DNA from 4 places in the Bacillus sp. JK106 genome. Region 3 is predicted to be linked to each of the others. Evidence: riboswitches for the same ligand, from Rfam matches in the RefSeq annotation. Region 3 holds a riboswitch; each other region holds the start of a gene.
What was found. A riboswitch is a leader RNA that binds a small molecule or an ion and turns the genes downstream of it on or off. The one in region 3 is predicted to bind thiamine pyrophosphate.

Region 1: it holds a riboswitch for thiamine pyrophosphate, as region 3 does, so the genes downstream of both, thiC (phosphomethylpyrimidine synthase ThiC) here and ACWJJS_RS07730 (ECF transporter S component) in region 3, are expected to answer to the same signal.
Region 2: it holds a riboswitch for thiamine pyrophosphate, as region 3 does, so the genes downstream of both, tenA (thiaminase II) here and ACWJJS_RS07730 (ECF transporter S component) in region 3, are expected to answer to the same signal.
Region 4: it holds a riboswitch for thiamine pyrophosphate, as region 3 does, so the genes downstream of both, ACWJJS_RS08775 (acetylornithine deacetylase) here and ACWJJS_RS07730 (ECF transporter S component) in region 3, are expected to answer to the same signal.

The regions. Positions count from the first base shown of each region.
Region 1 covers NZ_JBSJQC010000002.1:3,253-11,421, reverse strand. Annotated here, with positions in the region: gene ACWJJS_RS05550 (ABC transporter substrate-binding protein) at 1-1,506, opposite strand, end outside; gene ACWJJS_RS05545 (FbpB family small basic protein) at 1,509-1,688, opposite strand; gene ACWJJS_RS05540 (FAD-binding oxidoreductase) at 1,943-3,298, shown strand; gene thiC (phosphomethylpyrimidine synthase ThiC) at 3,339-5,111, opposite strand; TPP riboswitch at 5,233-5,343, opposite strand; gene ACWJJS_RS05530 (Type 1 glutamine amidotransferase-like domain-containing protein) at 5,393-6,091, opposite strand; gene ACWJJS_RS05525 (hypothetical protein) at 6,177-6,461, opposite strand; tRNA gene ACWJJS_RS05520 (tRNA-Leu) at 6,902-6,983, opposite strand; tRNA gene ACWJJS_RS05515 (tRNA-Leu) at 7,230-7,318, opposite strand; tRNA gene ACWJJS_RS05510 (tRNA-Cys) at 7,326-7,396, opposite strand; tRNA gene ACWJJS_RS05505 (tRNA-Gly) at 7,403-7,477, opposite strand; tRNA gene ACWJJS_RS05500 (tRNA-Gln) at 7,532-7,603, opposite strand; tRNA gene ACWJJS_RS05495 (tRNA-His) at 7,613-7,688, opposite strand; tRNA gene ACWJJS_RS05490 (tRNA-Trp) at 7,718-7,791, opposite strand; tRNA gene ACWJJS_RS05485 (tRNA-Tyr) at 7,802-7,886, opposite strand; tRNA gene ACWJJS_RS05480 (tRNA-Thr) at 7,898-7,970, opposite strand; tRNA gene ACWJJS_RS05475 (tRNA-Phe) at 7,974-8,049, opposite strand; tRNA gene ACWJJS_RS05470 (tRNA-Asp) at 8,060-8,136, opposite strand; tRNA gene ACWJJS_RS05465 (tRNA-Met) at 8,144-8,169, opposite strand, start outside.
Region 2 covers NZ_JBSJQC010000002.1:265,407-273,575, reverse strand. Annotated here, with positions in the region: gene thiO (glycine oxidase ThiO) at 1-875, opposite strand, end outside; gene tenI (thiazole tautomerase TenI) at 859-1,476, opposite strand; gene tenA (thiaminase II) at 1,454-2,161, opposite strand; TPP riboswitch at 2,249-2,357, opposite strand; gene ACWJJS_RS06900 (monovalent cation:proton antiporter family protein) at 2,411-4,255, opposite strand; gene prpE (bis(5'-nucleosyl)-tetraphosphatase PrpE) at 4,483-5,232, shown strand; gene ACWJJS_RS06890 (RluA family pseudouridine synthase) at 5,265-6,158, opposite strand; gene ACWJJS_RS06885 (NAD kinase) at 6,173-6,973, opposite strand; gene yjbM (GTP diphosphokinase) at 6,991-7,626, opposite strand; gene ACWJJS_RS06875 (UPF0738 family protein) at 7,654-8,019, opposite strand; gene ACWJJS_RS06870 (CYTH domain-containing protein) at 8,144-8,169, shown strand, end outside.
Region 3 covers NZ_JBSJQC010000002.1:410,625-417,288, reverse strand. Annotated here, with positions in the region: gene ACWJJS_RS07740 (transcriptional regulator SplA domain-containing protein) at 85-222, opposite strand; gene ACWJJS_RS07735 (glycoside hydrolase family 18 protein) at 313-1,575, opposite strand; TPP riboswitch at 1,724-1,837, shown strand; gene ACWJJS_RS07730 (ECF transporter S component) at 2,019-2,618, shown strand; gene ACWJJS_RS07725 (ABC transporter ATP-binding protein) at 2,605-4,242, shown strand; gene ACWJJS_RS07720 (energy-coupling factor transporter transmembrane component T family protein) at 4,217-4,978, shown strand; gene ACWJJS_RS07715 (STAS domain-containing protein) at 5,024-5,857, opposite strand; gene ACWJJS_RS07710 (S8 family peptidase) at 6,077-6,664, shown strand, end outside.
Region 4 covers NZ_JBSJQC010000002.1:658,995-667,163, forward strand. Annotated here, with positions in the region: gene spoIIGA (sigma-E processing peptidase SpoIIGA) at 1-761, shown strand, start outside; gene sigE (RNA polymerase sporulation sigma factor SigE) at 819-1,538, shown strand; gene sigG (RNA polymerase sporulation sigma factor SigG) at 1,679-2,461, shown strand; gene ACWJJS_RS08770 (ABC transporter ATP-binding protein) at 2,590-3,387, shown strand; TPP riboswitch at 3,392-3,500, shown strand; gene ACWJJS_RS08775 (acetylornithine deacetylase) at 3,574-4,854, shown strand; gene ACWJJS_RS08780 (YlmC/YmxH family sporulation protein) at 4,915-5,166, shown strand; gene pgeF (peptidoglycan editing factor PgeF) at 5,321-6,157, shown strand; gene ACWJJS_RS08790 (YggS family pyridoxal phosphate-dependent enzyme) at 6,162-6,854, shown strand; gene sepF (cell division protein SepF) at 6,851-7,309, shown strand; gene ACWJJS_RS08800 (YggT family protein) at 7,316-7,594, shown strand; gene ACWJJS_RS08805 (YlmH family RNA-binding protein) at 7,656-8,169, shown strand, end outside.

The sequences.
Region 1 (8,169 bases), 410 kb from region 3:
CGCTTTCGGATTGGAATACCCCGTCACATTATTGGGATGGCCGGAAGCCAGCTTTTCCACCGTGTCATTCGGATCAAGAATCTGCGAGGTGGAAACGGCGGCAAGGTCATATTGTTTGTCATTGATTTTCGCTACTTCTGTATTAAAATCCATCACTTCCGGTTTTAATGAGATTCCGATGTCCGCATAATTTTCTTTCGCTATCGGGATGAAATCATCATCCGCTTTAGATGTGTAATAGCTGATTTCAAGCTTTTTGCCGTTTTTTTCACGTACACCGTCTTTGCCCGTTTTCCAGCCTGCTTCATCAAGAAGCTTTTTGGCTTTTTCAGGGTTAAACGCGTACCGATTGACACCCTTGTCATCATAAGCCCACGAAACCGGAGACACCGGAACATTCGCGACCTCTCCGTAGCGTTTAAAGCGGACATCGACGATTTTTTGACGGTCAAGTCCGTAAATAAGCGCCTGGGACACTTTCTTATCTTGAAAAGGCGGACGCTTGTGATTGACGTATACAAGCCCGTAATCATTCACGACAGATACGCTTATATTGGCAAAACCGAGACTTTTTAAATGCTGAACCGTATCATCATCAGGTGAGAAAGAAGCGTAATCAAGGTCACCCGTTTCAAACAGCTGAAGGGAAGTTGACGGATCGATAATTTTATAAATCAGCTTTTCCGTTTTCGGTTTTCCGGCATAATAGTGTTCATTAGCCTGATAGCGTATTTCCTGTCCCGGAAGGTATTCTGTAAATTGGTAAGGTCCCGCTCCGAGCGGTTTGGCATAAAGCTCTTTTAAATAGTCCAGTTTGCCGAATTGATATTTCTTCCCGTAGTAAGCTTCTGACAGCACCTGCCCGCCCAAAAGAAGCAGCGACTTCGCACTGACTTTCTCAGTCGTAATTTGAATGGTTCTGTCATCAAGGACGCGAATGCCCTCTATCGTCTTTGCCTTTCCTTCTTTGTAAGCCTTACCGCCTTTAATATAAGCCGTGGTGATATCTTCATAGCCCGCGTATGCAGGATCATGCAGCAGTGTTAAAGTGAATGCGGCATCCTTTGCGGTCAACGGTGAACCGTCGCTGAAAACGAGATTTTTTCTTAAACGGAACGTGTATGTTAGCTGATCTTTGGAAATTTTCCAGCTTTCCGCAAGAGCCGGAGCAGGCTTCCCCGTTTTATCCAGTTTGACTAACGGTTCAAAAATAGGATCTGTCGCATTTCCATCCCAGCCGTTTTCGTAGAAGTACGGCAGAAACACGCCGCCCGGCGCGGAAATCCCAGCAACAAAAGTGTCAGTTCTGGCTTTCGATTTAGCGGGAATCGCCGCCGGATGAGAAGCTTTAAATTCCTTTGTCTTGACATGGGCGATACGTGTTTCTTCCTTTTTATCAGCCGCAGATGACGGTTCTTCCCCGGAACTCCCTAACGCGCACCCTGATAACATGATGGATACCGACAGCGCGAGTACCGTTGTTTTTATCCTCCATTTTCCCTTCATCTTTATCGAACCCCCGCATGCTTTTCATCTATCTTTATATAAATCTGCTCCATCTGTTCCTCATTTCTCATAATCTCCCGTTTGTTTTTCTCTACAAGCAGTTCGAAATTCAATGTGTGTTTTCTGTACTTTTTCCGTTTTTTGCTCTTTTTGCGCACATGTGATACCTTTTTTAACGCCACTTTTCATCCCTCCGCTTTTCATTTAATGACTTTCACGCAAAAAAGGCCCTTATCTGTTTAATAGATAAGAGCCTTCGGTGATCCGATCAGCCATCGTTTGGAAATATGTAATGATTATGTTAATTCATACAATCCCTACCTGTCAACTATAATTTAAAATATCGTGTCCTTCCGGGGGTTTTCCTCATACACTCTCTCATTTTTCCGCATATGCTAGAAAACATAGCAGATTACAAGTGAAAGTGAGTGAGAATGTGGAAAAGACAACATTGACCGGTCGCATCGTCAAAAAAGATGACCCGGACTATAATGCTGCAAGAACCAATATCAATTTAAGCCTGCAAAGATATCCAGACATCATTGTGTTTTGTCAAAACAAACATGACGCCCTCAATGCGGTGAGATGGGCGCGTGAGAACAATGTGCCTTTCCGTATCAGAGGCGGAAGACACAGCTACGAAAATTTTTCTCTGCTAAATGACGGACTAGTCATTGATCTCAGTGAAATGAAGAAAATAAGAGTAAATGAGGATAAGCGGCTGGTCTCGATTGAAGCGGGAGCCGAATTGGGGGAAGTCTACCGGACACTCTGGCGGTACGGCTTGACCCTTCCTGCGGGAACCATTGCGAATGTGGGAATCACGGGGCTGACGCTCGGGGGAGGAATCGGATATTTAACAAGGACTGCCGGACTGACTTGCGATCGTCTCCTCCAGCTCGAAATGATCATAGCGGACGAAAAAGCGGGTGCTGACTTGATCACGGTCAACCGCTCAAAGCACTCTGATCTATTTTGGGCATCTCAGGGCGGAGGGGGAGGCAACTTCGGCATTGTCACATCCATGATGTTTAAAGCCGTGCCGATCTCGTGCGTGTCTGTTTTTTCTGTCACTTGGGGCTGGAATGATTTTGAGGAAGTATTTAACACGTGGCAGCGCTGGGCTCCATTTACAGACAACCGGCTTACCTCATCAATTCAGTTTTGGCCTAAGGAAGTCAACCGCATAGAAGCGCTCGGTCAATTTACCGGGACAAAAGAGGAGCTGAAAGAACTGCTGGCTCCGTTAATGAAAGCGGGAAAACCGACAAGCGGCATGGTCAAGACAGTGCCATTTATTAAAGCGGCAGCCTTTTTTAACAGCCCGGGAGGCAATCAGCCGCAAAAGATGAAGCGGTCAGGATCCTTTATTGAAAAACCATTATCAACACGCGCAATATCCACTTTAAAGCGCTATTTAGAGCACGCTCCGAACGAAAACGCCAGTGTCTGGCAGCAATCTCTCGGCGGGGCGGCCGGACGGATCGCTCCGGACCAAACGGCATTCTACTATCGCAACGCAATCATTGCCCAAGAATATATTACAACTTGGACATCTGCTGAAGAAGAAAGACAAAATGTCCGCTGGATCGAAGGACTGAGAACGTCCCTATCAAGAGAAACGATGGGAGATTATGTGAATTGGCCTGATAGAGAAATCAGAAACTGGCTGCAAACGTATTACGGAGAAAATGTTCACCGCCTCCGTCAAATCAAAACGAAATATGATCCGGAAAATATATTCCGCTTCGAGCAGAGCATTCCGCCGCTTCGCCGTTCACCGTTTTTCTAAAAAAGATGAAGATGGACACACTCCATCTTCATCTTTTCTTTTATTGATATAAGCGGCTTCCCTTCTCTGCAAACTCTTTTGCTTTTTCTTTCAGCCCTTCATTGACGGCCTCGTCTTCAGTAAGTCCGTTTTCCTTCGCATAATCACGAATATCCTGAGAAATTCTCATGCTGCAGAACTTCGGGCCGCACATCGAACAGAAGTGAGCCGTTTTTGCGCCTTCAGCCGGCAGTGTTTCATCATGATATTCCATTGCTCTTTCAGGATCAAGTGACAAATGAAATTGATCACGCCAACGGAATTCAAACCGCGCCTTAGACAGAGCATCGTCACGGATCTGTGCACCCGGATGCCCTTTAGCAAGGTCTGCGGCATGTGCCGCGATTTTGTACGTAATGACGCCTTCTCTTACATCATCACGATTCGGCAGCCCCAAATGCTCCTTCGGCGTGACATAGCAAAGCATCGCCGTCCCGTACCAGCCGATCATCGCCGCGCCGATCGCTGAAGTAATGTGGTCATAGCCCGGAGCGATATCCGTCGTTAATGGGCCGAGCGTGTAAAAAGGCGCCTCTTTACAAATTTCCAGCTGCTTGTCCATGTTTTCCTTAATTTTATGCATCGGCACATGACCCGGTCCTTCGATCATCACTTGCACATCGTGCTTCCACGCAATCTCCGTCAATTCTCCGAGAGTCTCCAATTCCGCAAACTGCGCTTCATCATTGGCATCCGCAATCGAACCCGGACGAAGCCCGTCACCAAGTGAAAAAGCGATATCATAGGTCTTCATGATTTCACAAATTTCTTCAAAATGCGTGTACAGAAAGCTTTCCTGATGATGAGCCAGGCACCATTGCGCCATAATCGCCCCGCCGCGGGATACGATTCCCGTCGTGCGTTTGGCCGTTAACGGGACGTAACGAAGCAATACGCCGGCATGGATGGTGAAATAATCCACGCCCTGCTCCGCCTGCTCAATCAATGTGTCACGATAAATGTCCCACGTTAAATCCTCGGCAATGCCATTAACTTTTTCAAGCGCCTGATAAATCGGCACCGTCCCCACAGGCACGGGGCAGTTGCGGATAATCCATTCACGCGTCGTATGAATGTCTTTTCCCGTGGATAAGTCCATCATCGTATCGGCGCCCCAGCGAATCGCCCACGTCATTTTTTCGACTTCTTCTTCGATAGAAGATGTAACAGCCGAGTTGCCGATATTGGCATTAATTTTCACATGAAAATTCCGGCCGATAATCATCGGCTCGCTTTCCGGGTGGTTGACGTTAGAAGGAATAATCGCCCGGCCGCTGGCTACCTCGTCTCTGACAAATTCGGGAGACACATGCTCGCGAATTGCGATAAACTCCATTTCCGGCGTAATGATGCCTTTTCTCGCATAATGCAATTGTGTTACATTTTTCCCCGGCTTGGCCCGAAGCGGTTTCCGCTGCAGGCCGGGGTATTCGGCGGCACGGCCCTCTTTTTTATAGCCGTTGTCTTCAGGTCTCACGGTCCGGCCGTTATATTCTTCTACATCTCCACGCCCGGTAATCCACTTTGTGCGGAGCGCCCCCAGACCTTCATGAATATCAATCTGTACATCCGGGTCTGTATACGATCCGCTCGTATCATAAACACGGACCGGCGCATTCTCCTCTTCCCCGAACGCCCCCGTTGTCGGACTAAGGCTGATTTCCCGCATCGGCACTCGTATGTCGGGCGAAGAACCTTCTGCATAAACCTTTTTACTGCCGGAAAAGCTCGACATAATGGAAATGTTCGCTTGCTGTACTGATTGATTTTGCATACAAATCTCTCCTTTATCATTTGAATAACAGAACCAAGCTCAGCACCAGCACAAAAAAACCGGGTTCAAAGAAGAACCCGGTTTTGCAGTCAGAAAGAAACTATTATTGTTTTCATCAACAATAATAAAACCTTTACTTCCCCACGCTGGTACGAACCAGATCAGGTCCAAAGGGTTAAGAAGCCGCCGCTTCTCTCTCAGCCCGCTCAGACGGGCACCCCCAGTAACTATTGATTTCGCTCTCATCGTAACATAAGTTGTGTACAAAAAAAAGCATATTATCAAAATTCAGATAACGGGACGGTCATAAGCTCTGTTTCCCGAACGCCTTCTTCGGTATTAAAAACCCGATAACCCTTTGCGGTTTCCCGGGAAGAGACAGCCCGGAACAGCTGACCGTCTTTATAATGAAGCGCAGCGCCGTCATCAGCGGCATAGCCCGCCCTGAGTTTCTTTTCGGAAATCAGGCGGTGATACACCGGCCGGCGCTCCGCTTCTCCGTCATAGTGCGGACAAAAGCTGCCCGGCAAAAATCCTAAAGCTCTTAACTCTCGCAAATCCCCCGCTGAATCCGTCACTCCTTCTTCATACCAGCAAATCGCTCCGGCGCTGAGACCCGCCAAGATGATGCTGTTTTCCCAAGCTTCACGAAGAATAAGGTCAAGCCCCCACTCTTTCCATAAGACAAGCATATTGCGCGTATTTCCGCCGCCGACATATATAATATCTTTCTTCATGAGAAAGGATCTGAGATCAGAACCCGGCGGTTTAAACAGCGACAAGTGATCCGGCTCACACCACAGCTTTTGAAAGGCCTGATAAAACCTGCTGATATAATTCTCCGAATCTCCGCTTGCCGTCGGCAAAAAACAAACTTTCGGCTTTGACCGCGCCGACTGCTCTAAAATATACTGATCCAGCACAAGATGATCCGGCTCCATTGAAAACCCCCCGCCGCCCATTGTAATAATCTGCTTCAATGTCATCACCTCTTTTTTCTCAAGTATAACAGCTCATTAAAAAGGCGTTATCCCAATTTCGGATAACGCCTTCAAAAAGTATTTATTATCTGAAATACGCACCGTATAACATAACGGAGATCCCCGCGGCGATAATCGCCGGAACAAGCTTCGAACGGGCATACTTCACAACATTGATCCCCAACACCGTATTATCACTGAGGGGAGAAGCAAACCAAATGTTCCGCTCGCAAACACGGCCCCGATCGCTAATAATAAGCTGGTATGTAACTGAACCGCCAGCGTCCCAAGTCCCCCAGGATGACCCGATAAAATAGGATATAACAGCCCCCAGTATAAAAAGAGACGGCGCAATAAACATATGAGGGATCCATGATGTTAAATGAGAAGTAACATATTTCGAGAATCCCAGATTTTCAGCTACTGCTGTTACGGCTCAAATCAGCGATAACATAATAATAACGTTGACCAATTCGTTTCCGCCCTTAATAAAATGGGTAACAAGCTCGCCTGCAGGAAAGCGCTGAAACATAAAAAGAGCTAATGCTGCAATAACCGCTGCCAATAATGCGATTAACATGACCTCAAGCATATCGCTTTTGAATGGCCGCCCCACCAGCTGAGAAACAGTGTTAATAGCAAAAGCAGCCGATCGGAAAGATTAAACTCCACGGCCGAATCGGTGTTTCCTTAATATAAGCACGGTGCGCCGAATCCAGCTCCTCCTGCTGCAGGTATCATGTTTTCACAAGCCTTGGAGGATATTTTCATACAAAAAAAAGGCTTCTACAATATGTAGAAGCCTTTGTATACCGGTGGCCGGGGTCGAACCGGCACTCCAGAAGGAACACGATTTTGAGTCGTGCGCGTCTGCCAATTCCGCCACACCGGCATGTAATGCGTCGTGTTCAACCGACGTATATAAATATAACATGCATTTTATAAGGTGTCAATGGTTTTAGTAAAGTTTTTTCAAATGGTAATGCAGTATATACGATACAAGCAAGAAACTTATATTGATAGTCTTCACGCTTTTATTATATAAAAAAAGTGACCTGCAATATGCAAATCACTCTCATATATGTTTTATAATGTGAAAATTGATGACCAATTTAACATGGTGCGTCCAAAGTTAAATTGGTGCCGAGGGCCGGACTTGAACCGGCACGGTAGTCACCTACCGCAGGATTTTAAGTCCTGTGTGTCTGCCAATTCCACCACCCCGGCAATAGAAAGGCGACACCCGGATTCGAACCGGGGATAAAGGTTTTGCAGACCTCTGCCTTACCACTTGGCTATGCCGCCGTAATTTGGAGCGGAAGACGGGATTCGAACCCGCGACCCCCACCTTGGCAAGGTGATGTTCTACCACTGAACTACTTCCGCAACATGTAAAAAGAACTTATTACATCTTATGCTGTTGTTTTTTAAAAAATGCAACTGGGCTAGCTGGATTCGAACCAACGCATGACGGAGTCAAAGTCCGTTGCCTTACCGCTTGGCTATAGCCCAATGATAATATGGGGCGATTGATGGGAATCGAACCCACGAGTGCCAGAGCCACAATCTGGTGCGTTAACCACTTCGCCACAACCGCCATAATCTGAAGATGAATAAATAATATAGTGGCAGGGGCAGTAGGAATCGAACCCACACCGGAGGTTTTGGAGACCTCTGTTCTACCGTTAAACTATGCCCCTATTTATAAAATGGTGGAGGGGGGCAGATTCGAACTGCCGAACCCTGAGGGAGCGGATTTACAGTCCGCCGCGTTTAGCCACTTCGCTACCCCTCCATCATTTAGAGTGCCGGCCAGAGGACTTGAACCCCCAACCTACTGATTACAAGTCAGTTGCTCTACCAATTGAGCTAGACCGGCAAATGGTGGCTCGGGACGGAATCGAACCGCCGACACACGGATTTTCAGTCCGTTGCTCTACCAACTGAGCTACCGAGCCTTTTTATAAATGGCGGTCCGGACGGGACTCGAACCCGCGACCTCCTGCGTGACAGGCAGGCATTCTAACCAACTGAACTACCGGACCATTTTTTTGGTTGCGGGGGCAGGATTTGAACCT
Region 2 (8,169 bases), 140 kb from region 3:
ATATGTTCGATGGCGGGAAGCATGGTTTTCGCTTTTGCAATGACGGCCTCAATTCCTCCGATGTCAGGCGTATCGCTCCAGTCACCCTGTTTCATCGTGGCGCCGATGACAAGCCGGCCGCTTTTTCTCGGGACGACATAACAATGATCATGGTAAAGGGTTTTGGTCAGCGGGGTATCGTCATTCCACACGGAAAGGCATTCTCCTTTCACAGGAAAAAAAGGCTGTCCCAAGCCGAGCTGGCTGAAAAACCGGCCGCTCCATACACCGCTTGCAACTGCGACTTTGTCAGCATAAACATCCCCGCCGGACGTTGTGATGCAGTATTCTCCGTTCACCCGTTTTACGGAGGTGGCTTGTGTATGCTCATATATGTGAGCGCCATAGCGCCGCGCCCCTTTTGCATACGCTTTGCAAACATAGTACGGTTCGACATGGACATCGTCTTTTATAAAACTGGCGCCGAGAATGTCTTTTGAAGCGTAAGGCTCTTTTTCAAGGGCATCTTCCGCTGAAAGCCAAGTGACGGAAGGCAGATCATCCATCTTCCGTAAACGGGCGATATCTTCTTCGGTATACGCCAGTTTAAGCATTCCGCCGTTATGGCGCCTGATGTCAATGCCGCAAACTTCCTCAAGCTCTTGCCCCGCCGCTTCATACAGCCTTTGACTGTGCATGGCAAAATCAAAAAACGCATCCCGTTTTTCACATTCCGCATGAGCGCCCAGCATTCCCGCGGCAGCGCTTGTCGTTTTTCGGCCGACTTCTCCGCCTTCAAACAAGACAACGTTCTGCTGCGTCTTCGCCAGCTCATAAGAAATGGCGCACCCGATAATTCCGCCGCCGATCACCGCCGTATCATAGTGTTTCTTCATAATCGGCCTCCCTTACCGCGCGTGCATACCGTTTTGCCGCCTCCTCAGGATTTTCAGCTGAGAAAATGCCTGACATGACGGCAATTCCGTCCGGCTTCGCCTGCTTTGTGTGTCCGATCGTCTGCAGTGTCATTCCGCCGATTGCGATAACGGGGATGGAAAGCGTGCGTTTGATCTCTGAAAGCAGGCTGATGCCTCTTGCTTCAAGTCCTTGTTTACATTCGGTTTCAAATATATGGCCGAACACCACATAATCCGCATCTTCCTTTTCAGCTTGGATGGCTTCTTCCAGCGAATGAACCGAACGTCCGATATGAAGATGGGGAAATCTGCTTCGCACCTGTTTTACGGAAAAGCTGCGGGACGGAAGCTGAACACGGTGTATGTTGGCAAAAAGCGCGATATCCGCCCTGTCATTGATGATCAATTTGTCCTTATCCGCACCGCCCTTTTTCAAAAGGGACAAAAGCTGCATGATCTCTCCCGCTGTTTTATCCCGCTCACGGATATGGATAAAGCTCACTTCGCGCTGAATCGATAGAATATCCTCGGCCAGCTCGGCAACGGGTTTGCGATTATCAGTTACCGCGTGCAGCTCCAAAGGATTCCACCTCTTTTCCGTCCTTCTCGGACCAGCCTTCTTTTTGATAAGCCATTCCCCAAAATTGATATTCATAATAGCTTGAAATCACAAAATTCTCTTTCATTTTTGCACGGATTTCCTCTGTGCTGTTTTCAGCAATCTCATCAAAACGGCTGATCTGTTCTTCGACCTGCTGTCTGAACCAGTCTCCGCCGTATGTACCGACCCATTTTTCATAAATCGGATGCTCCGGTTTGCACTCTTTTAAGTGTTCGCCGACTTCATAATAAAGCCAATAACAGGGCAGAAGCGCAGCTAATATTTCTCCAAAATTGCCGCTCATCACCGATCTGTACATATGAGACGTATAAGAATAGGCGGTCGGTGCCGGTTTAAATGCCGCACGCTCTTCTTCCGTAATTCCTAAAAGCTCCGTAAACTCGCGGTGCAGCGCCATTTCCGCTTCATATGTCCCTTGAGCGTGGCCCGCCATCCTGCCCGTCGTAAACAAGTCTTCGGCATATGCGGCGCCGAACGCCTGAACTTTTGCAAAATGCGTCAAATAGTAGGAATCTTGCAGCACGTAATAGCTGAAACGGTCAATCGGCAGGCTTCCGTCACCGATTCCCGTTACAAACGGATGAACAAAACTTCCGTCCCACCATTCGGCAGCCGCCTGTCTGCATTCTTCAGAAAATGTCATCATGTCTTCCCCCCTGATAAAATAAAAAAACCACTTTCCCGCATCGGAAAAGTGGTTTGGAATTTAAATGGATAAAAGGAACCCCAAAAAAATACCGCTCCACTTCCCTACGCAGGTCTGAACCTGTTCAAGTTATGAGGGTCTAAAAGTCTCACTTTTATCTCAGCCCTTATGAAGGACACCCCTAGTGGTCATACGATTAATGATTTATTTGTTATGCCTTCTATATTATCACGAATTGCAATTTGGTCAAGCTTCAAGGATTTTTCTCAGTTCCGACACGTAGTTGCGCGAGCCCGTGACGATGAGACGGTCTCCTGTTTTCAGCCGCGTGTCTCCGTGCGGAACGATGCTGTCCACACCTCTGAAAATCCGGACGAAAATCACATCGCCCATCAGCGGAAATTCCCGCAGAATGATGCCGTTATACGCCGGGTTTTCCAGATTGATCTGATATAACGAAGACTCCTCATTCGTCAGGAGGCTCATCACGCCCGGCGCCTCAATTAACGCGCGCAGCAGCGTTTTTGTAGACATAAGGATAGAAAAAATACTGATGCCCTCTTCTTTCAGTTTTGTTTCATGCTCAACCGAGCCGACGCTTGCGATGATACGCTCAGTCCCTTTCTCTTTCGCTAGTAAGGCGATTTCAGCGTTCACATCTTCATTTCCCGTCGCCACGACAAGAATATCCGTTTTAAAAATACCGTGCGACTCAAGCGTGCCGGGCTCGTAATCAGAAATCGTGTCAACTGAAAAAACGGATTCCGCAAGCGTTTCCCCGGCATTTTCCTGATACACATGGACGACCCGTACTTCATATTCCTCCTCTGGCAATTCCAGCGTAACCGGGAGCGTCATTTGATTGGCGCCGATAAATGTAATGCGCTTTTTTTCCTGCGGCGCGCTTTGCCGTTTGAATAATTTCTTAAAGCCGATCGGCGTGATGATGCTGGCAATAACCGCAACTAAAGTCAGCGCGCCGGACATATTGGCGCTGATAATGTGGAGCCTTTCTCCGATCGTAGCCGCCGCGATAACAAGCGACAGCGTGGACGTCAGCAAAAAGCCCGAAGCAAACACGGTTCTTTTGTCGTACCATTTCTTTAAATAAAACACCGGGAACATTTTGCTGATAAACAGCGCAAGCAGAAGAAGCGGAATCATCGTTAATGTTTTCGGATCTTGGAAAAGCGTCCAAATGTCCAATTTCACCCCGACCATGACGAAAAAGATCGGAATTAAAAACCCGTAGCCGAAGGAATCCAGCTGTTCCACCATTTCTTTATTCGGAGACAGAAGCGATACCAGAACGCCTGCCAAAAACGCGCCGAGAATATTTTCCGCCCCGAGAGATTCCGATAAAGCGACAAGCACGATAATCAGTGTGAAAATGGCTCTCGTGCCGATCTGCACAGTGCCTTTAGACATCGACTGCACAAATGAACGATGTTTAAAGATCCTGCCGAAGAAATACAGCACGACCCCCGCGGCAAAGAGAATCAACAGAAGCCACATATTTCCGCTGTCTTCTCCGTAAAGAGAAGAGAAGAAAGCGAGCAGAATCATTGTAGCCAAGTCCGCGATAACGGCGACAAGCAGGATAATCTGGCCGATATTGGAGTTCATGATCCGTTCTTCTTTTAAAGTCGGGACCACCACACCGAGTGATATCGTCGAAATAATAAGCGTCATTAAAAATGCGTTTTGTATAAAACCGGCTAATACAAAGGCATAGGACAGCAGCAATGATAAAATAAAGATGCCGAAAAAGATAATCAGTGCGGCAGAAAACGTGTTGGGCGCTTCCTTGCCGTTCGGAAGGAATTGTTTTTTCTTCCCTTTCTCAAATGAAGAAAAATCAATTTCCAAGCCGCTTAAAAACATTAAAAAGATAAAGCCGAGAACAGACAGCGTCTCCAGCCACGTGTCTCCCTGAACGACAAGATTCAGGCCGCTTTTTCCGATAATAAGCCCCATGATGATCTCCGCGACGACGACGGGGATGCTGAGCTTAAACCGATGTAAAAGGAGCGGCGTCAAAAAAGCGACGATCAAAACGACGACTAAAGATGCGACTGATGTGTGTTCCATTTGTAAATACCTCCTTAAAACAAGGGTTATAAAAGCCCGCTTTAAGCGGGCGAAACCTTACTTTTTTTTAAAAACATAACGCATATTCTAACAAGGCTGAACGCGAAAAAAAAGTGATAAGGCTTTATTTCTTTAATTCTTTTTTAATTTGTGCAAAAACAGCGTAATTAGGTATAGGAATTAGCCCCATAATAAATAAAAAACCGTTAATAAGGAGGCTGACACGAATGGCTTACGACATCATCAGCGATATACACGGATGTTATGACGAAATGATCGCCTTAATGCAAAAGCTCGGATATGAAGTGAAAGACGGAACGCCCGTCCATTCTGAAGGCAGAACGCTTGTCTTTGCGGGGGATTTAACGGACAGAGGCCCAAAATCCGTAGAAGTGATGCGTTTTGTGGCAAAAGCATATGAAAAAGGAGCCGTCCGTTATGTCCCGGGAAATCATTGCAACAAACTGTATCGTTACTTAAAAGGAAACCCCGTAAAAGTGATGCACGGACTGGAAACGACGGCAGCCGAACTGAAAGAGCTGTCTCCCGCCGACAGAACGGAAGTCTCCGGACAATTTATCCGATTATATGAGTCAGCGCCGCTTTATGATATTTTACATAATGGCGATCTCGTTGTCGCTCACGCCGGCATAAAAGCTGACGATATCGGTAAATACTCGCGTAAGGTAAAAGAATTTGTTCTGTACGGCGATATTACGGGTGAAACGCATCCCGACGGCAGACCCGTCAGAAGAGACTGGGCTGCCGACTATGAAGGTAAAGCGTGGGTTGTGTACGGCCATACCCCGGTAAAACGCCCCCGGATCGTCAACCGTACGATCAACATTGATACAGGGTGCGTCTTCGGCAATCAGCTGACAGGCTTTCGTTTTCCGGAGCATGAAACCGTCTCTGTGGAAAGCTCAATGCCCTATGATGCTTCACGATTTCGCGAGGATCACGGCAGGCAGGCATGAAAAAAGCCCGAAACCGATAAACGGTTCGGGCTTTACATGTGTTCAATTAATGTTTTCATATCGTCAGGCACCGGGGCGTGAAAAACGAGCGTTTCTCCGGTCATGGGGTGTACGAATGAAAGCCGCTCACTGTGAAGAGCCTGCCGGGCAATTCCCTCATTTTTTCCGCCGTACAGTGTATCACCGACTAACGGATGGCCGAGGTAGCTCATGTGCACCCGGATTTGATGCGTCCGCCCCGTTTCCAGCCGCAGGGCTGCAAGCGTAAACGCATGTCCCGCTTTTTCCGTTTGAAAATGCGTCACCGCTCGTTGTCCATCCGGCGTTACCATCCGCTCAATAATACTGTCGTGTTTTCTTCCGATGGGCGCGTCCACCGTTCCTTCCTTCTGCAGCATGATCCCGTGTACGACAGCGAGATACCGCCTGCTGACAAGCCCCTTTTTCTGCGCTGCCGACAAAAGAGAATGGGAAAGCCGATGTTTGGCGATGAGCATCGCCCCCGATGTATCCCTGTCAAGGCGGGTGACAAGATGAACCGTTGATGGCACGCCGCTTTTTCGGTAGTGGCTGATCACTCCGTTAGCGATGCTTTCCGACGGGTGTTCTCTTGATGGAATTGAGGAGACATACGGCTGTTTATTGACCACAAGCACATGGTCATCTTCATAAAGAATATCAAGCGGAACCGGCTCAGGCAAAAGCGTTTCACTCACATGCTCCTTCGGAAATTCAATCTTAAGCACGTCTCCCTCCGCTAACACGGTGCGGACGGTTACATGCTCTCCGTTCACAAGCAGGTCTCCCCCGCCGAATTTAATGTCAGCGAGAAGCCGCTTTGAAATGCCGAGCTGCGCCGTATATTCTTTTACCGTCATGCCGGCTTCCCGGGCAGTCATGTTCTTTTGGATAAAAAAGTTGTCCAATCCGTTTCCTCTTTCTATTCGCCTTTTCCGATAAAGGAATCCTGCACCCTTTTCCAAAACGGAAAAGGGCGGAATCTTGCAAATCTGACTTTTTCATTTGCCACACGGCATAGAATGGACTTGACATCCTTATGCAGCAAGGTTAAATGATCAATTGTGACTTGAAAGTCGACGTCGTTTCTCGGTTTGATGACACAGTTATGATGATCGGGAAGCAAAAGCGGCGAGCCGACAGTCCTGAACACTCTGTTGTTGATGGATGCCATTTCCGCAAGCTGAATCGCCCTGATGGAAGGGTGGATGATCGCGCCGCCTAACGCCTTATTATAAGCCGTGCTTCCGGAAGGCGTGGACAGACATAAACCGTCTCCCCTGAACGTTTCAAACAGCTGGCCTTTAATTTCCACGTCAGCGACGAGACTGCCTTCTATGCTTTTGATTGTACATTCGTTCAAAGCCAGATACCGCTCCTCACGCTCTTCATCATGATAAGTGACAATCACCTCAAGAAGGGGATACTCCACGGTATGATACGGCGTTTTGGCAATGGCCAGAACGAGCTTTTCTATCTCCTGCGGAACCCAATCGGCATAAAAACCCAAATGCCCCGTGTGAACTCCGACAAAAGCCGTTTTATCAAGACGGTCGCTGTACCTGTGAAATGCGTAAAGAAGCGTTCCGTCACCGCCGACGGAAATAACGATTTCCGGCTCTTTTTCATCCAAGGTCATATCAAAATCGAGTAAATACGCCTGTATTTTGCTTTTCAGTGTATCTGAAACCTCGTCTCCTTTTGAAGAAACGGCAAATTTCATGCCATTCCCCTCCTTTCCTACTGGCGGTCTCCCGCTTTTTTCTTTCGCGAGAACGCGGCTTGGGCTTCCTGGATTTCTCCGCGGATTTCTGACATTTCTTCATCGAGCCGGGATGCGGCTTCTGAGGCCCGCTGCAGCCTCAGCTTTACTTTTTCGGGAATGTTCCCGCTGTATTTGTAATTCAGTGAATGCTCAATGGTTGCCCAAAAGTTCATGGCAAGCGTCCGAATCTGTATCTCCACAAGAACGTGCTTTTCACCGGACGTTGTTTGTAAAGGATATAAAACGACAAGGTGGTAAGACCGATATCCGCTTTCCTTATGCTCTGCTATGTAATCCCGCTTATCGACAACGGTAAAATCTTTTCTGGCAAACAGCATATTTTTGACGATCTGGATATCATCGACAAATTGGCACATAATACGCAGCCCCGCGATATCCTGCATCGTTTCAATCTGATGAAGCGGTATGCTTTTTCGTCTCGCTTTTTCAAGTATGCTCGCCACCGGCTTCACGCGGCCTGTCACAAACTCAATCGGTGAGTGGTCATCTTCATACTCATAAAGGGTTCTGACGCCTTTCAGCTTCACCTTTAATTCTTCAACAGCCTGGCGGTATGGCGCTAGAAATTGCTCCCATTGTTTGTCATCCATCGTACATCCCCCAATTCCGAACCTGTTCTAAAGAAATACGTTTTTCACTTTTTCTTCCATATCTCCGTAGTTTGCATTATCTTTAATATTTTCAAGAAGATAATCGAGTTCTTCATGCAGCCCTGAAAGTTCAACCGTTTTTCCGCCGGCCTCAAGGACCGCCGGTTTTCCTTGGTCTAAGGCTTCTTTCAGATCCGGCCAGACATGTTCTTTTATAATGACATATTCAAAAGAGTCAGCTGATTCAAGTATGTATACAAAAGCAAAGTGATCGGAATCAACAAGCATTTGACCTGAGGCTTTGCGTTCCGCTCCGCTTAAGTCTTCTCCGCACTTCAAGCGGAGCGCGTCTTCTGTTAATGATGCATTCTGGATTTCAATTCTCTTTTGCATAATGTTCTCCTTTTTTAACAAAGTACAGCATTTATTTTATCATATCAAGGTCGATATTGATAAACGTAACCTCTAAAGAGATAATGGGAATTATACAATTTTTCGTCCTGAAAGGAAGACTGTCATGACCCAAGAAATAGAAATTGAATT
Region 3 (6,664 bases):
ACAGAAAAAAAAGGAATGTGTCAACCTTAAATTTGTGATTTCAGCACATGCCTATAAAATAAACGGAATAAAGGCATAAAACCCTTATTCCGGCAAATCGCTTTCATCCTCTTCTGAAAGGAAATGATAGGATTCATGCAGCATGAGCGCGTATTCCCCTTCTTTCGTCGGGTGCGGTACATACTCAGCCTCGTTGATATACTGCTCTTCCCTTTTCTTCATATGACAGACCTCCTTTTCAATTTTAGATTGTCCAAAAGAAGCTCCGTTATCATAGGAAAGAAAAAATCACTTGCGGGGCGGGACATGCAGCTATATTTTTCGGATCGTGAAAAAGTTCCTAAGCAGCCACGGGCCCGGTTTGAAACCGAGCGTTAATTGCCACGCGCCGATCGCCTGCAGTCCGAACTCCCGAACGAGAACCATTTTTTCACTCATGCTCCGTACATCCTCAAACCACACTTCATGCGTTCTTCCATTTTCATCAGTATACCGGAAGTAAGGGGAACGCTCCTGCTGGGAATAACGGATCATTGATTGATGCTTCATCGCCGTTTCCATGGCGCGCTGATTGGAGATGGCGGATCCGATCGTTCCCGGACGGTACGGAATCACCCAATCATACCCGTACAGCGGAACACCGAGAATCACTTTTCTTCTCGGCACCCTGCTGATGGCAAAATTGATCGTTTGCCTGACCTCTGTTAAAGGCGCCACGGGTCCCGGCTCACTGCCGGCGTGGTGCCAGTCGTACGCCATAATGAACATATAATCGACGACGGCTCCGATTCCGCCGTAATCATATCCCCTCAGCCACGGCACTGCATCACTTGTTTTCGCCGGAACCGATATCGTTAACGCGAGCTGATGCTCTGAAAGCCGGGTTTTTAACTGCCGGAGAAATCCTGTGAAGAGATCCCTGTCAGCTTCTCTGACCCGTTCAAAATCGATATTTACACCGCCGTATCCCTTTCTTACGGTTAAGGAGACGATATTGTTGACGAGATTCGTTCTTGCCGCCGGATTTTGCAGCACTTGATGGGCTAATTCCGGACTGAATCCCCCTTCTGTCAGATTCGTAATGACGGCAAGCGGGCGCACTCTGTTCTGCCATGTGGTTTCTATTGCGGTTCTGTCGTTTAAATCGTTCATGATATCTCCGTTCGGGCCGAAATGATATTCAAACAAAGAAATCGCCGAAGAATACGGCGCAAAATCATTAATGAGCTCTCTATCCGCTTCAGGCGTCCGAATGACATAAAATTGCAGGGTTCCCGCAAGATAGTTAGAGATATCAGGGATCTTCACTTTCATACCCGTCCGCAGCCGGTTCGGCGGAATATCCGGGTTTGCCTGCATCAGCTTCATCTGCGGCACATAAGCCTTACCTGCGATAACGGCATACGTATCATTCGGCTGAACCGTATATTCATTAATGGGGATTAAAAGCGCCTGTCCCGGCACGATATTCGTTTCCTCAAGCCCGTTGACGCTTCTGATGCTGTCAACAGGATATCCGTACTTTCTGCTGATGGAAAATAACGAGTCGCCAGACTGCACTGTATGAACAAACATAGATGTCCTCCGTTTCCTTTTGATCAAAAGGGGTCTTCTTATCTTTATGAATGATCCTCCGGTCCGATTCCAAACTCTGTTCGGAGAAAGGCTGTTTACAAATCAGACATGATCAACTATGATGATGTCATCATAAAAAACTGTATAGGAAACGCACTAGGGGTGCTGTTATCGGCTGAGATAAAACATGCGGCAGGCGTGTTTTGATCCCTTATAACCCGATCTGGATAATACCAGCGTGGGGAAGTGCAGATTGACCGGAGCGCAGGGTTTTTCCCCATGCGTTTTCGTTCTGCTGCTGCATATTCCCTCGGATATGCAGTTTTTTATTTTTCATTAAAAAACGGGGGAGGACACCGCAATATGAAACTTACGATCAATCGTCTTTCGTAAAATCAACTCTTCATACAAACAACTATCCGATAAGAAAGCAGGAGATCACAATGAAAAATTGGAAAATGAGAGAAATTGTCGTCATGTCCGTCATCAGTGTTGTATTTGCTGTCATTTATTTAGTATCAACTCATGCAAGCAATATAGCGGCAGGATTTTTCGGCCGGATGAGTTATGAACCGATTTACGGTATCTGGTTTATCGTCTCTGTGATTGCCGCGTACATTATTCAAAAACCGGGAGCGGCTCTCGTTTCTGAAATCATCGCCGCGTTTGTGGAGTGCTTACTCGGAAATCCGTCAGGACCGATGGTGATTCTGATCGGGATCGCACAGGGAATCGGTGCGGAAGCGGTCTTTTTAGCGACACGCTGGCGGGTGTATACCCTGCCCGTGCTTCTTTTATCCGGTATGGGGTCTTCTGTGACAAGCTTCATTTATGACTTGTTCGTTTCCGGATACTCTGTTTTGAATCCGGGTTTATTAGCCGTCATGCTTCTCATCCGTCTGGTCTCAGGTGCGCTTCTTGCCGGCCTTCTCGGCAAAGCAATCAGTGATGCGCTGGCTTACACAGGAGTGCTGAACGGCATGGCGCTCGGAAAACAATTCAAGAAGAAAAAGAAACAGGTGAACCAAGATGCAGGCATCTGAACCCCTTCTATCGGCCAGCTGTCTTACCTTTTCTTATGATCAGGATGAAAAGCCGATTTTTCAAAACGTGTCCTTTCAGCTCCGCAAAGGAGAGCGGGCTTTATTGCTCGGGCCGAGCGGATGCGGCAAAAGCTCGCTCGCTCTCTGTTTAAACGGTCTGTACCCGGAAGCATGCGATGGGGTTCAATCAGGAACCGTTTCTTTATACGGAACACCTCTTTCACATCTGACAGAACCCGCCGCCAGATCCATCGGCGTCGTGTTTCAAGATCCGGACCAGCAGTTTTGCATGCTATCGGTTGAAGATGAAATCGCCTTCGGTCTGGAAAATTTGCAATATACAAAAGAAGATATGGACGCGATTATCGATGACGTTTTAGAAAAATTAGAGATCACTCATCTGAAAACGCGAGCGATCGCTTCGCTGTCAGGCGGTTCAAAACAAAAAGTGGCGCTTGCCTGTATTATTGCGATGGAACCGGAACTCATTATTTTGGACGAACCGACGGCACAGCTTGATCCATATTCCGCACGTGAATTAGTGCGGCTGATCAAAGATCTTCAAGCAAAAAAAGGCTTCGGCCTTCTCGTTATCGAACATCAGCTTGATCACTGGGCGCCGTGGATGGACAGGACGATTGTGCTTGACGAAACGGGTCAGAAGGTGATGGACGGAGAGACGGATGTTATCTTTGAAACCAAGATTGAAGAGCTGATGCAGCTCGGCATTCCGATTCCGCGTGTGATCTCATTGCAGGAGCACGTCAGCATTCCTTTTACATTGTGTAAAGAAAATCTGTTTCACGAACCTGTACCATCTCTGCCTGAACCCAGGCCCGTTGCGCTTTCGGCAGAAGACGCGCTGAGCGTTCACGGGCTGTCATTCTCAAGAGGAGCAGACGTCATTTTTCAGGATGTGAGCTTTTCCGTAAAAAAAGGTTCAATCACCGCGATTGCCGGCCCTAACGGAACAGGAAAATCCACGCTCCTTTCTGCCGCGGCCAAGCTCATCCGTCCGCTGGGCGGAGACATCAAAATAGGCGGCAGACCGATTGATTCCTATTCTGAAAAAGAGCTGCGGCGGCAGATCGGATATGTTTTCCAGAATCCTGAACACCAGTTTGTCACAGATTCCGTCATTCAAGAGCTGATGTTCGGTTTTGAAAGCAACAGAGCCGCAAAGGAGAAAGCTCTTCAGCTGTTAACCCGATTCGGCCTGAGACGCCATGCCTCACAGCATCCGTTTTCTTTAAGCCAAGGACAAAAACGCCGGCTCAGCGTCGCGACGATGCTTATGCACAATGTGAACGTTTTGATGCTTGATGAACCGACTTTCGGACAGGATGCCAAAACGGCGCGGGAGTGTATGCAAATGCTCCGTGAGATTCAAAAGGAAGGAACGGCTGTTTTGATGGTGACACACGATATGGAACTCGTCTCGGATTATGCCGACACGATCCTTGTGCTCTGCGGCACGAAACTGGTATTCCGGGGAACTCCCGACGCTTTGTTTTCTGATAACATCGGGATCGCCGAGCAGGCACATTTGGCTTTGCCGCTGCGGTATGAATGGATGAAACACGACAGGAGGCGGAGAAATGAACTTGCGGCTGGAGGCTGTTAACCCGTCAATAAAGGCGGCGGCTGTATTGTTATGCGTCATTATGCTGTCGTTTATTTATAATCCGTACACCCCTGCTTTGTTTTATATCATCATTGCGGGAGGCGTCCTCTCAGCGGGGCGTGTGCCGCTGAAAAAATGGCTGCTGTTCACGATTCCGTTTGTCATTCTGGCCTTCGGTTCTTTATGGACTGCCGCCGTATTCGGAAACGTCCCGACAACCGGAAGCAATCTGCTGTTTAAGCTCGGGCCGATTGCCGTCAACAGTGATAATGCGGCGCTCGGGATTTCTATCGCGTTTCGTATTTTATGTTTTTCTGCTTTGTCGATGATGTTTCTTTTTACAACCGATCCGATTCTGTTCATGCTCAGTCTGATTCAGCAGTGTAAGCTGCCGCCCAAGCTTGCATACGGCGTTATCGCGGGATTCCGGTTTCTCCCTCTTCTGAAAGATGAAATCCTGATCATCCGGCAGGCGCACAGAATCAGGGGTGCGGCGTCTGATTCCGGGCTGAAAGAAAAGCTCTCCGCCTTCAGGCGCTTCACCATTCCGCTATTGGCAGGCGCAATCAGAAAGGCGGAACGCACGGCGATCGCGATGGAATCTAAAGGCTTTACGGGGAGCCGAAACCGCACGTTTTACAGAACTGTTACTGTGCGCCGCGCCGACTGGTGCTTTTTCCTGCTCGTGCTTCTGTTATTCGGCGCAAGCTGGCTCATTTCATTGTTGTTTGTATAAAAACAGGCCGCCGGAGTGATTCGGCAGCCTGTTTTGTTATGTATGTTATTGATGATAATTGAGAGCCTGAGCGAGATTGGACTTGACCGTAATATCTGAGAAATTAATGCCGAGCTGTACGGCGGTTTGAGCGATTTCCGGCCTGATTCCGGATAAAGTGGACGTGACGCCGATCAATTTCAGCGCCTCAATTAATTTAAAAATCTGATGCGCCACCATCGTATCGACAACCACTACACCCGACAGGTCAATTAACAGATGTTCAATCAGCCGTTTTGCACATGTGCTCAGCGTATTCTCAAGAATGAATTTGGCGCGCTCCGTGTCAATATCGCCGACAAGCGGCAGCAGCGCCGTCCGTTTGCTCAGCGTGATAACCGGCGAGCTTAACTCCAAAATCATTTCTCTTTGCGCATTCAGCTGCATTTTTGAGTTATGCTCAGCATGATCGACAAACGTGTAAATCGTAAAATCAAATACTTGTGCAATTAAATTCTCCCATTTCTTCCTTTCTCCCTGAGCAAACGAAGATTCATGTTTATCGGCAAACGCATCATAATAACTGATGTATAGTCTCCGGTTTCTCATGAATTCACGGACCACATACTGGACGGGAGTATCCAGATGCTTCTGGTCTTTCGCAAGCTCAATCACCCACCGCTCGAACTCTTCTAAAAATTCTTTTTCCGGCATGATATACATTTTATTAATATGCCGGTAAAATTCTTTATCCTGCTCCGTCAGTTCTTCTGTGATGACGGGATTTGTCAAAGAATAAATCGAATTAGGATCCGAATCTTCCATCGTTTCGATCCACTCTTTCGCAATTTGATCCACTTGTTCTGAAAAATAGCTGTATAATGCTTCACTTATCTTCATATCTCTTCTCCTTTCCCATTTCCAATTATAGCGTCAGCGGGTCATGAATGAAAATGAAAGCTGTTAAACTATCCATTTATTTGAAATTTTTTAGTACGATAGATTACGCCTTTTTTATGAAAATGCTTCAAATGACTCTTTCCGGCCGGCATGCTCTGCCATAAAATAGTAGCAACACCCTTGTATCCACTCGCAAGCATAAAAAAGGAGGGCTTTTTTATGAATGGTGAAATGCATTTGATTCCTTATGTCACGGATGAACAGATCATGGATGTGAACGAGCTTCCTGAGGGGATTAAAGTGATTAAGGCGCCAGAGTTGTGGGCAAAAGGGTTTAAAGGCAAGGATATTAAAATCGCGGTGCTTGACACAGGCTGCGACATCAATCATCCTGATTTGAAAGACCGGATTGTCGGCGGGAAAAACTTCACCGATGATGACGGAGGCAAAGAAGACGTGATTTCCGATTACAACGGACACGGGACACACGTTTCCGGAACGATTGCCGCCAATGATTCAAACGGCGGAATTTCGGGTGTCGCGCCGGAAGCAAGCCTTTTAATCGTTAAAGTTCTCGGCGGTCAAAACGGCAGCGGCAAATACGAATGGATCATTAACGGCATCAACTACGCCGTTGAACAAAAGGCGGACATTATTTCCATGTCACTCGGCGGGCCGAACGATGTGCCTGAATTGAAAGAAGCCGTCACAAATGCGGTAAACAGCGGTGTTCTGGTCGTTTGCGCGGCAGGAAACGAAGGCGACGGAGACGAGCGTACAGAGGAACTGTCGTATCCGGCCGCTTAC
Region 4 (8,169 bases), 250 kb from region 3:
TTGTGGAGCATCCGGCGGGAAAAATGGCGTTTTCGGTAGTCATCGTGCTTACGGCTTTTGGCTTTAAACGGTTCCGATACTTTTTTCAAAATTTGTTCGCCTTTTATTTCGCGACTTTTCTCGTCGGCGGGGGAATGATCGGCGTACATTCCCTGCTGCAGACAGAATCAATTGTGCAGCAAGGCGTAATGGTCACAAGCCAGACCGGATTCGGCGACCCGATCAGCTGGATGTTTGTAGTTATCGGGTTTCCGGCCATATGGTTTTTTTCGAAAAAGAGAATTGAAGACATTGAGACGAAGTCCATTCAGTACGATGAACTTGTCATGGTGCAGGCGGAATTCAGCGGACAGACAATCCGCGCGAAAGGATTGGTGGATTCCGGGAATCAGCTGTATGATCCGCTGACGAAAACGCCGGTCATGATTCTCCGCATTGACAAATTCGCTCCGATTCTCAGCGAAAAGGAAACGGACCTCATCAAATCCGCCAGTCCGCTTGAAGTGATAGAGCAGCTTGATGATTCGTTCCGCCATGCGGATAAGCTGAGGCTGATTCCATACAGGGGCGTCGGCCAGGACAATCAATTTTTACTCTGTTTAAAGCCGGATTACGTCACGATTTTAACAAAAGACGAGATGATCGCATGTGAAAAATGCCTGATCGGCATCAGCACGAAGCCATTATCCGCGGACGGTGAATTTGACGGAATTGTTCACCCGAAGATGCTGACAGGGAAGGCTGTAAAACATGTTTCCTGACGAAAAGTCTGTTATTCATCATACTCAAAACGCGTGGTATTTAGAAGGGGGAGGAAGATGAAAAAACTTAAGCTGCGTCTGACATATTTGTGGTATAAATGGCTGATGAAACTCGGACTGAAAAGCGATGAAGTGTATTACATAGGAGGAAGCGAGGCGCTGCCGCCGCCTTTGTCTAAAGAAGAGGAGCAGGTGCTCTTATTAAAGCTGCCGAGCGGGGATCAGGCGGCGCGGGCCATCCTGATTGAGAGAAACTTACGTCTTGTCGTTTACATTGCCCGCAAATTCGAAAACACCGGCATCAATATCGAGGACTTAATCAGCATCGGCACCATCGGTTTGATCAAAGCGGTAAACACGTTTAATCCGGAAAAGAAAATCAAACTCGCCACCTACGCATCGCGATGTATTGAAAACGAAATTTTAATGTACTTGCGCCGAAACAATAAAATCCGTTCAGAGGTGTCCTTTGATGAACCGCTGAACATTGATTGGGACGGAAACGAACTGCTGCTTTCGGATGTGCTCGGCACAGATGATGATATTATTACAAAAGACATTGAAGCCAATGTGGATAAAAAACTTTTGAAAAAAGCGCTTGAGCAATTAAATGATAGAGAAAAGCAGATCATGGAACTGCGATTCGGGCTTGTCGGTGAAGAAGAAAAAACACAAAAAGATGTAGCCGACATGATGGGGATTTCACAATCTTATATCTCCCGGCTCGAAAAGCGGATTATCAAAAGACTGAGAAAAGAGTTTAACAAAATGGTGTAAAATTTTTTCCATCTGACAGCCCTTACTGCTGCAAGGATTGCCGCCGCCGGATGTTTATTTCTGTAAAATGGCGGTGCATATTTTTCCCACCCGAGGAGATACTTAACGTTGTACAGCAGCTCCTAGTGGGAGGGAAAAACGTGTCAAGAAATAAAGTCGAAATTTGCGGGGTGGATACCTCCAAATTACCGGTGCTCAAGAATGAAGAGATGAGAAAGCTGTTTAGGCAATTGCAGGATGAGGGCGATGATTCAGCGAGGGAAAAGCTTGTAAACGGCAACCTGCGCCTTGTCTTAAGCGTCATTCAGAGGTTTAACAACAGAGGAGAGTATGTTGATGACTTATTTCAGGTCGGCTGCATCGGACTAATGAAATCCATTGATAATTTTGACCTAAGCCATAATGTTAAGTTTTCAACATACGCTGTACCGATGATCATCGGAGAAATCCGCAGATATTTGCGGGATAACAATCCGATCCGCGTCTCGAGGTCGCTTCGCGATATCGCATATAAAGCGCTTCAAGTAAGAGAGCGGTTAATCAGTGAGACAAGCAGGGAGCCGACAGCAGAGGAAATCGCCAAAGTTCTTGAAGTGCCCCATGAAGAAATTGTGTTTGCCCTTGACGCCATCCAGGATCCGGTTTCACTGTTTGAGCCGATTTATAATGACGGCGGCGATCCGATCTACGTGATGGACCAGATCAGCGATGAGCGCAACAAGGATACACAATGGATTGAGGAGCTCGCTCTGAAAGAAGGCATGAGAAGACTGAACGAACGGGAAAAAATGATTTTGCGAAAGCGCTTTTTCCAAGGGAAAACCCAAATGGAAGTCGCTGAAGAAATCGGGATATCCCAAGCTCAGGTCTCAAGGCTTGAAAAGGCAGCCATTAAACAAATGAATAAGAATATCCATCAATAACGGAAAAAGCCTTTAAACTTTGTTTAAAGGCTTTTTTCATGCGATGGTTTACGTTTGCAAAAAAGTGATGTATTCTAATGTGTAAAAGTTTTTAGAAAATTTAAATAAAGTAAACGGGGGAAACTGCAATGATTTTACAGCTGGACAGTGTGTCATTAAAAAGAAACGGGAAATGGATTTTGAAAGATATCAACTGGCGCGTTGAGAAAAACGAAAATTGGGTGCTGTACGGATTAAACGGAGCCGGAAAAACGGCTTTGCTGAATATGTTATGCTCTTATTACTTCCCCACTTCAGGAGAGATGCAGGTGCTCGGCCATCAATTCGGCAAAACAGAGCTCGGTGACAGGCTCAGAAGGAAAATCGGCCTTGTTTCGGCAGGTCTTCAGCACAAATTATATGCCGCGGACTCCGCTTTTGAAATCGCCCTCAGCGGCGCGTACGCCTCAATCGGGCTGTACGAAACTCCGAGTGAGCAGGTAAGGGAAAAAGCGATCGGTCTTCTGAAGGATTTGGGCGCCATCAGTTACGCCGACAGACGGTATGAAACATTATCACAAGGGGAAAGACAAAGAGCGCTGATTGCGCGGGCGCTTATGGCTGATCCGGAACTGCTGATTTTGGACGAACCCGTGACGGGTCTTGATTTTATGGCAAGGGAGCAGCTGCTGGACACGATTACGTCGATCGCCGAAAAAGAAAATGCACCGTCCATCCTTTATGTCACCCATCACGCTGAAGAAATTCTGCCGGTATTTGATCAGGCGCTGCTTTTAAAACAAGGCGAGGTGTTCGCCTCCGGGAAAATCAGGGACATGCTTTCTGACGAGCGGCTTACAGCGTTTTTCGATACGCCTGTCAATGTCTTATGGAACAATGGCCGCCCGTTTTTAACACGTGCAAAAGCGGCATCATCCGTCAAATAACATCAATTCACCCTGGGGGTGCTGCTGACATGCAGCTGAGAGAGACGTTGGTCTCAACCCTTAACGGACCTGATCCGGATCATGCCGGCGGAGGGAAGCGGTGAAAAAAGCGGAGGAAGATCCGTTTTTTACCCGTTTCATTTTAATGAAACGGGTTTTTTGATACAGCCAAAGGGGAGATTTCCAATGCATCAGATTGATATGCTGTTACACCAGGCGGATAAACGGCGGGGCGATTTAATACAAATAGCTGAAAGGTTGATCGCCTTTCCGACACCGGCTCCGCCTGCAAGAAATACAACAGAAGCCCAAAAGTGGGTGGCCGGCTTTTTAAAAGAAACGGGCTGCTCGGTCGATATGTGGGATGTGTATCCGGAAGATCCGAATGTAGTCGGTGTTTTAAAAGGGACAGATTCAAGCAGGCATCAAAGCCTGATTTTAAACGGACACATTGATGTGGCAGAAGCCGGGGGCGAAGACTGGAACTCTGACCCGTTTCAGCCGCTCGTAAAAGACGGCATGCTGATCGGAAGGGGCGCCGCTGATATGAAAGGGGGTTGGGCGTGTGTTCTTTTCTCTCTGAAGCTGATCCATGATGCCGGCATTAAGCTTCCGGGCGACCTCATTGTACAGTCTGTAATCGGAGAAGAAGTCGGCGAGGCGGGGACGCTGGAATGCTGCAAACGCGGCTATCACGCGGATTTTGCGGTTGTCGCGGATACGAGCAGCCTGCATATTCAGGGGCAGGGCGGTGTCATCACCGGCTGGATAGAATTGAAAAGCAAACAAACATTTCATGACGGCATGAGGCGCAATATGATTCATGCGGGCGGAGGCACATTCGGAGCGAGCGCCATCGAAAAAATGGCGAAAATCATCACTGCCTTGGGAGAGCTGGAGCGTCACTGGGCGGTAACGAAAAGCTATCCCGGCATTGCGCCCGGCACCAATACGATCAACCCCGCCGTCATTGAAGGCGGAAGACACGCAGCGTTTGTCGCCGATGAATGCCGGTTATGGATCACCGTCCACTTTTATCCGAACGAAACGCACGAACAAGCAGCTGCAGAAATCGAAGACTATATTAATCGTGTCGCTGACAGTGATCTGTGGCTCAAAGAAAACAGGCCGGTGTTCAAATGGGGCGGATCTTCGATGATTGAAGACAGAGGAGAGGTGTTCCCGGCGCTGGAAATCGATCCGCATCATCCGGCAGTTTCTGTCTTGGCTGCATCACACTCAGCCGTCAAAAAACAGGAGCCCGTCATTGATGTTTCCCAAACCGTAACAGACGGAGGGTGGCTTTATCAGGCCGGGATTCCGAGCGTCATATACGGCCCCGGCGATTTAAAAAACGCCCACTCCGTAAACGAGGAAGTGTCCGTTGATGAGCTTATGGACTATACGAAAATCATGCTGAGATTTATTCTCGACTGGTGCAGCCGCAAAAAAGATTGCCCGATGTGACAAGGTTCAGCCCGGCCGTTCATATAATAGGAAAAAGAACGGGCAAAGGGCGTGATACGGATGATCAGCATATCTGAATTTCAAATAAAAGATGTGGTAAACGTGTCGAACGGAAAAAAACTCGGAAGCATCGGGGATATTGATATTAACGTGACAACGGGAAAAATTCAGGCGATTATTTTAGGCGGCAGCGGAAAAGTTCTCGGTTTTTTCGGAAAAGAAGAGGAAATGATCATTCCTTGGCGAAATATAGTTAAAATTGGGGAAGATGTCATCTTAGTGCGTGTAAATGAACCAAAGGGGGGAGCGTAATCCTCCCTTTACTTGTAAAAAGCCGGAAATCTCAATGTTTCCGGCACATTTATTTATCTCATTTTTCAATCAGCCGCTAAACGTATGCTTAAAATTGTGTTAAAATGAGTGGGAAATTACGCTTTTTTAATGTTTGTCGAAAGGTTGGATCTCCATGAATACATATCACCCGTTTAGTCTTACCACCCCCTCGGCACTCATGATAGAAGACTGGAACTGTGTGAATCAGCTTAACACAAAGGTCATCGCCGGATTCACAACGAAAAACGGCGGTGTCAGCAATCCTCCGTATGAGTCATTAAATACCGGATTGCACGTCCGGGACGAAGCTCATGATGTTGTGACAAACCGTGAAGTCATAGCGTCCTTATGCGGTACTGATCTGGATTCCTGGGTGTTTGCCGACCAGACACATGAAAACCGCGTCCGGCGCGTGACAGCCGGGGATAAAGGAAAAGGAGCGAGAGACTATTCTTCCGCATTCCGCGGGACGGACGGGCTCTACACGAAAGATGCGAATCTTTTTTTGGCCCTTTGTTTTGCGGACTGTGTGCCCTTGTATTTTTATGACCCGGTGAAATCCATTATCGGCGCTGCCCATGCCGGATGGAAGGGGACGGTCAAACAAATCGGACGCATCATGACGGAACGCTGGGTAAACGAAGAAGGCTCCCGTTTAACAGATATTCAGGCTGTCATCGGTCCGTCCATCAGCGCGGGAAGCTATACAGTCGACGACCGCGTCATCAATGAAGTGCGGGCGCTGCCCTTTACGGCTGAATCCGCCATATGCGAAACGGAAAAAGGCCAGTATCAGCTTGATTTAAAAGAGGTCAACCGTCTTCTTCTGATACATTGCGGCATTCCGGAAGAAAACATTTCAGTCAGCGGTCTATGCACCGAACGAGAGCATGAACTATTCTTTTCACACCGCCGCGACAAAGGGAAAACGGGACGCATGATGTCCTTTATCGGAATGAAGGAGGCATAAGATCTTGCGTGTTGCTGATCAATTACGACATATAAACGAAAGAATAAACGAAGCATGTAACAGATCGGGCCGAAGCCCCGAAGATGTAACCGTCATCGCGGTTACAAAATACGTATCAGCTGAAAGGGCTCAAGAGGCCGTTGATGCCGGTATTACAAGTCTGGGAGAAAACCGGGATGCCGAGCTTATCCATAAGCAGGAAGTCGTCAAAGGAAGCCCGGAGTGGCACTTTATCGGCAGTCTTCAGTCCAGAAAGGTGAAGGCCGTCGTTGACCGTGTATCTTATATTCATTCCTTAGACAGACTGTCATTGGCAAAAGAGATTGAAAAACGGGCGCAGCATGCGGTTCGCTGTTTTGTGCAGGTGAATACTTCGCTTGAACCGTCTAAGCACGGTTTGAAAACAGAGGAGGTCATCCCCTTTATCAGAGAGCTTTCTGAGTTTAGAAACATTTCTGTAGAGGGCCTGATGACGATGGCTCCCCTGACAGACGATACAGAAACGATCAGAGCCTGCTTCCGGCAATTGCGTGATCTGAGGGATCAGGTGCAAAAACTGAATCAGACAAACGCACCGTGCCGGGAACTGTCAATGGGCATGTCAAATGATTATGAAATCGCTGTTGAAGAGGGCGCAACTTTTATCAGAATCGGCTCTTCATTAGTCGGAAATGAACCGGGGGGTGTAAACAAATGAGCATGAAAAATAAACTGAAAAACTTTTTCTCAATGGATGAGGAGGAGTATGAGTACGAATACATTGAAACAGAGCAGGATCATCAGGAAGAGCATGAACAGCAGAAAGATAAACAGCCTGCTTACGCTCAGAAGCCGCAGGGCAAGCAGAACGTAGTAAGCTTGCAAAGTGTTCAGAAATCCTCTAAAGTGGTGTTGAGTGAACCGCGGGTATATGCGGAAGCGCAGGAAATCGCCGATCATTTAAAGAACAGGCGGGCGGTTGTCGTCAATCTGCAGCGCATCCAGCATGATCAGGCGAAAAGAATCGTCGACTTTTTAAGCGGTACCGTCTACGCCATCGGCGGCGACATTCAGAGAATCGGTTCAGATATTTTTCTGTGCACGCCTGATAATGTCGACGTTTCCGGCACGATTTCGGAGCTTATAAATGAAGACGAACATCAGAGGTGGTAAAGCAGGATGATTCTTTATCAAATTTTTTCCGTTCTGAGTTATTTAATTTACATCTACTCGTTTGCCCTGATCATCTATATCTTTATGTCATGGGTGCCGAGTACGAGAGAAACGGCGGTCGGACGGTTTCTCGCAGCGATTTGCGAACCGTATTTAGAGCCGTTCAGAAGGATCATTCCGCCCATTGCCATGCTGGATATATCCCCGATTGTAGCGATTATCGTGCTTCGGTTTGCCACGACGGGGCTTTGGGGCCTATACCGCATGATCGCAATGTATACTTGAATGCGACAGTTTGATACGGGCTTGGCACCAGCCAAGCCTCTTTACATAGAAAGGAAAGAACATGAGCGATATTTACCAGCACTTCAGACAAGACGAGCGGCCTTTTATTGATCAGGTGCTTGAATGGAAACAGATTGTCCTGGACCAGTATCGGATGAAGCTGACTGATTTCTTAGATCCCAGGGAACAGGTGATTGTAAAAGCCGTTATCGGCGACGCCTGCGGTCTTGCGTTTTTCGGAGGATATGACAGAGCTGAGCGCAAACGCGCGATTTTATACCCTGAATATATGGAACCTGAACAGGATGATTTTGAGCTTCGGGCTTTTGACGTTCAATACGCTGAAAAATTCGTCAGCATTGACCACCGCTCTCTTCTCGGATCATTAATGGGGATCGGCTTAAAGCGGCAGAAATACGGCGATCTGATTTTCTCAGAGGCAGCCGTGCAGCTCATCGTCTCCGCTGAAATCGCCGATTTTGTCAGCACTCAGCTGACCAAGGCGGGCAAAGCGCCGGTAAAGCTTGAGAAAATCGAGCTTTCCGCTCTTCACATTCCCGCTTCAGATGTCGAAA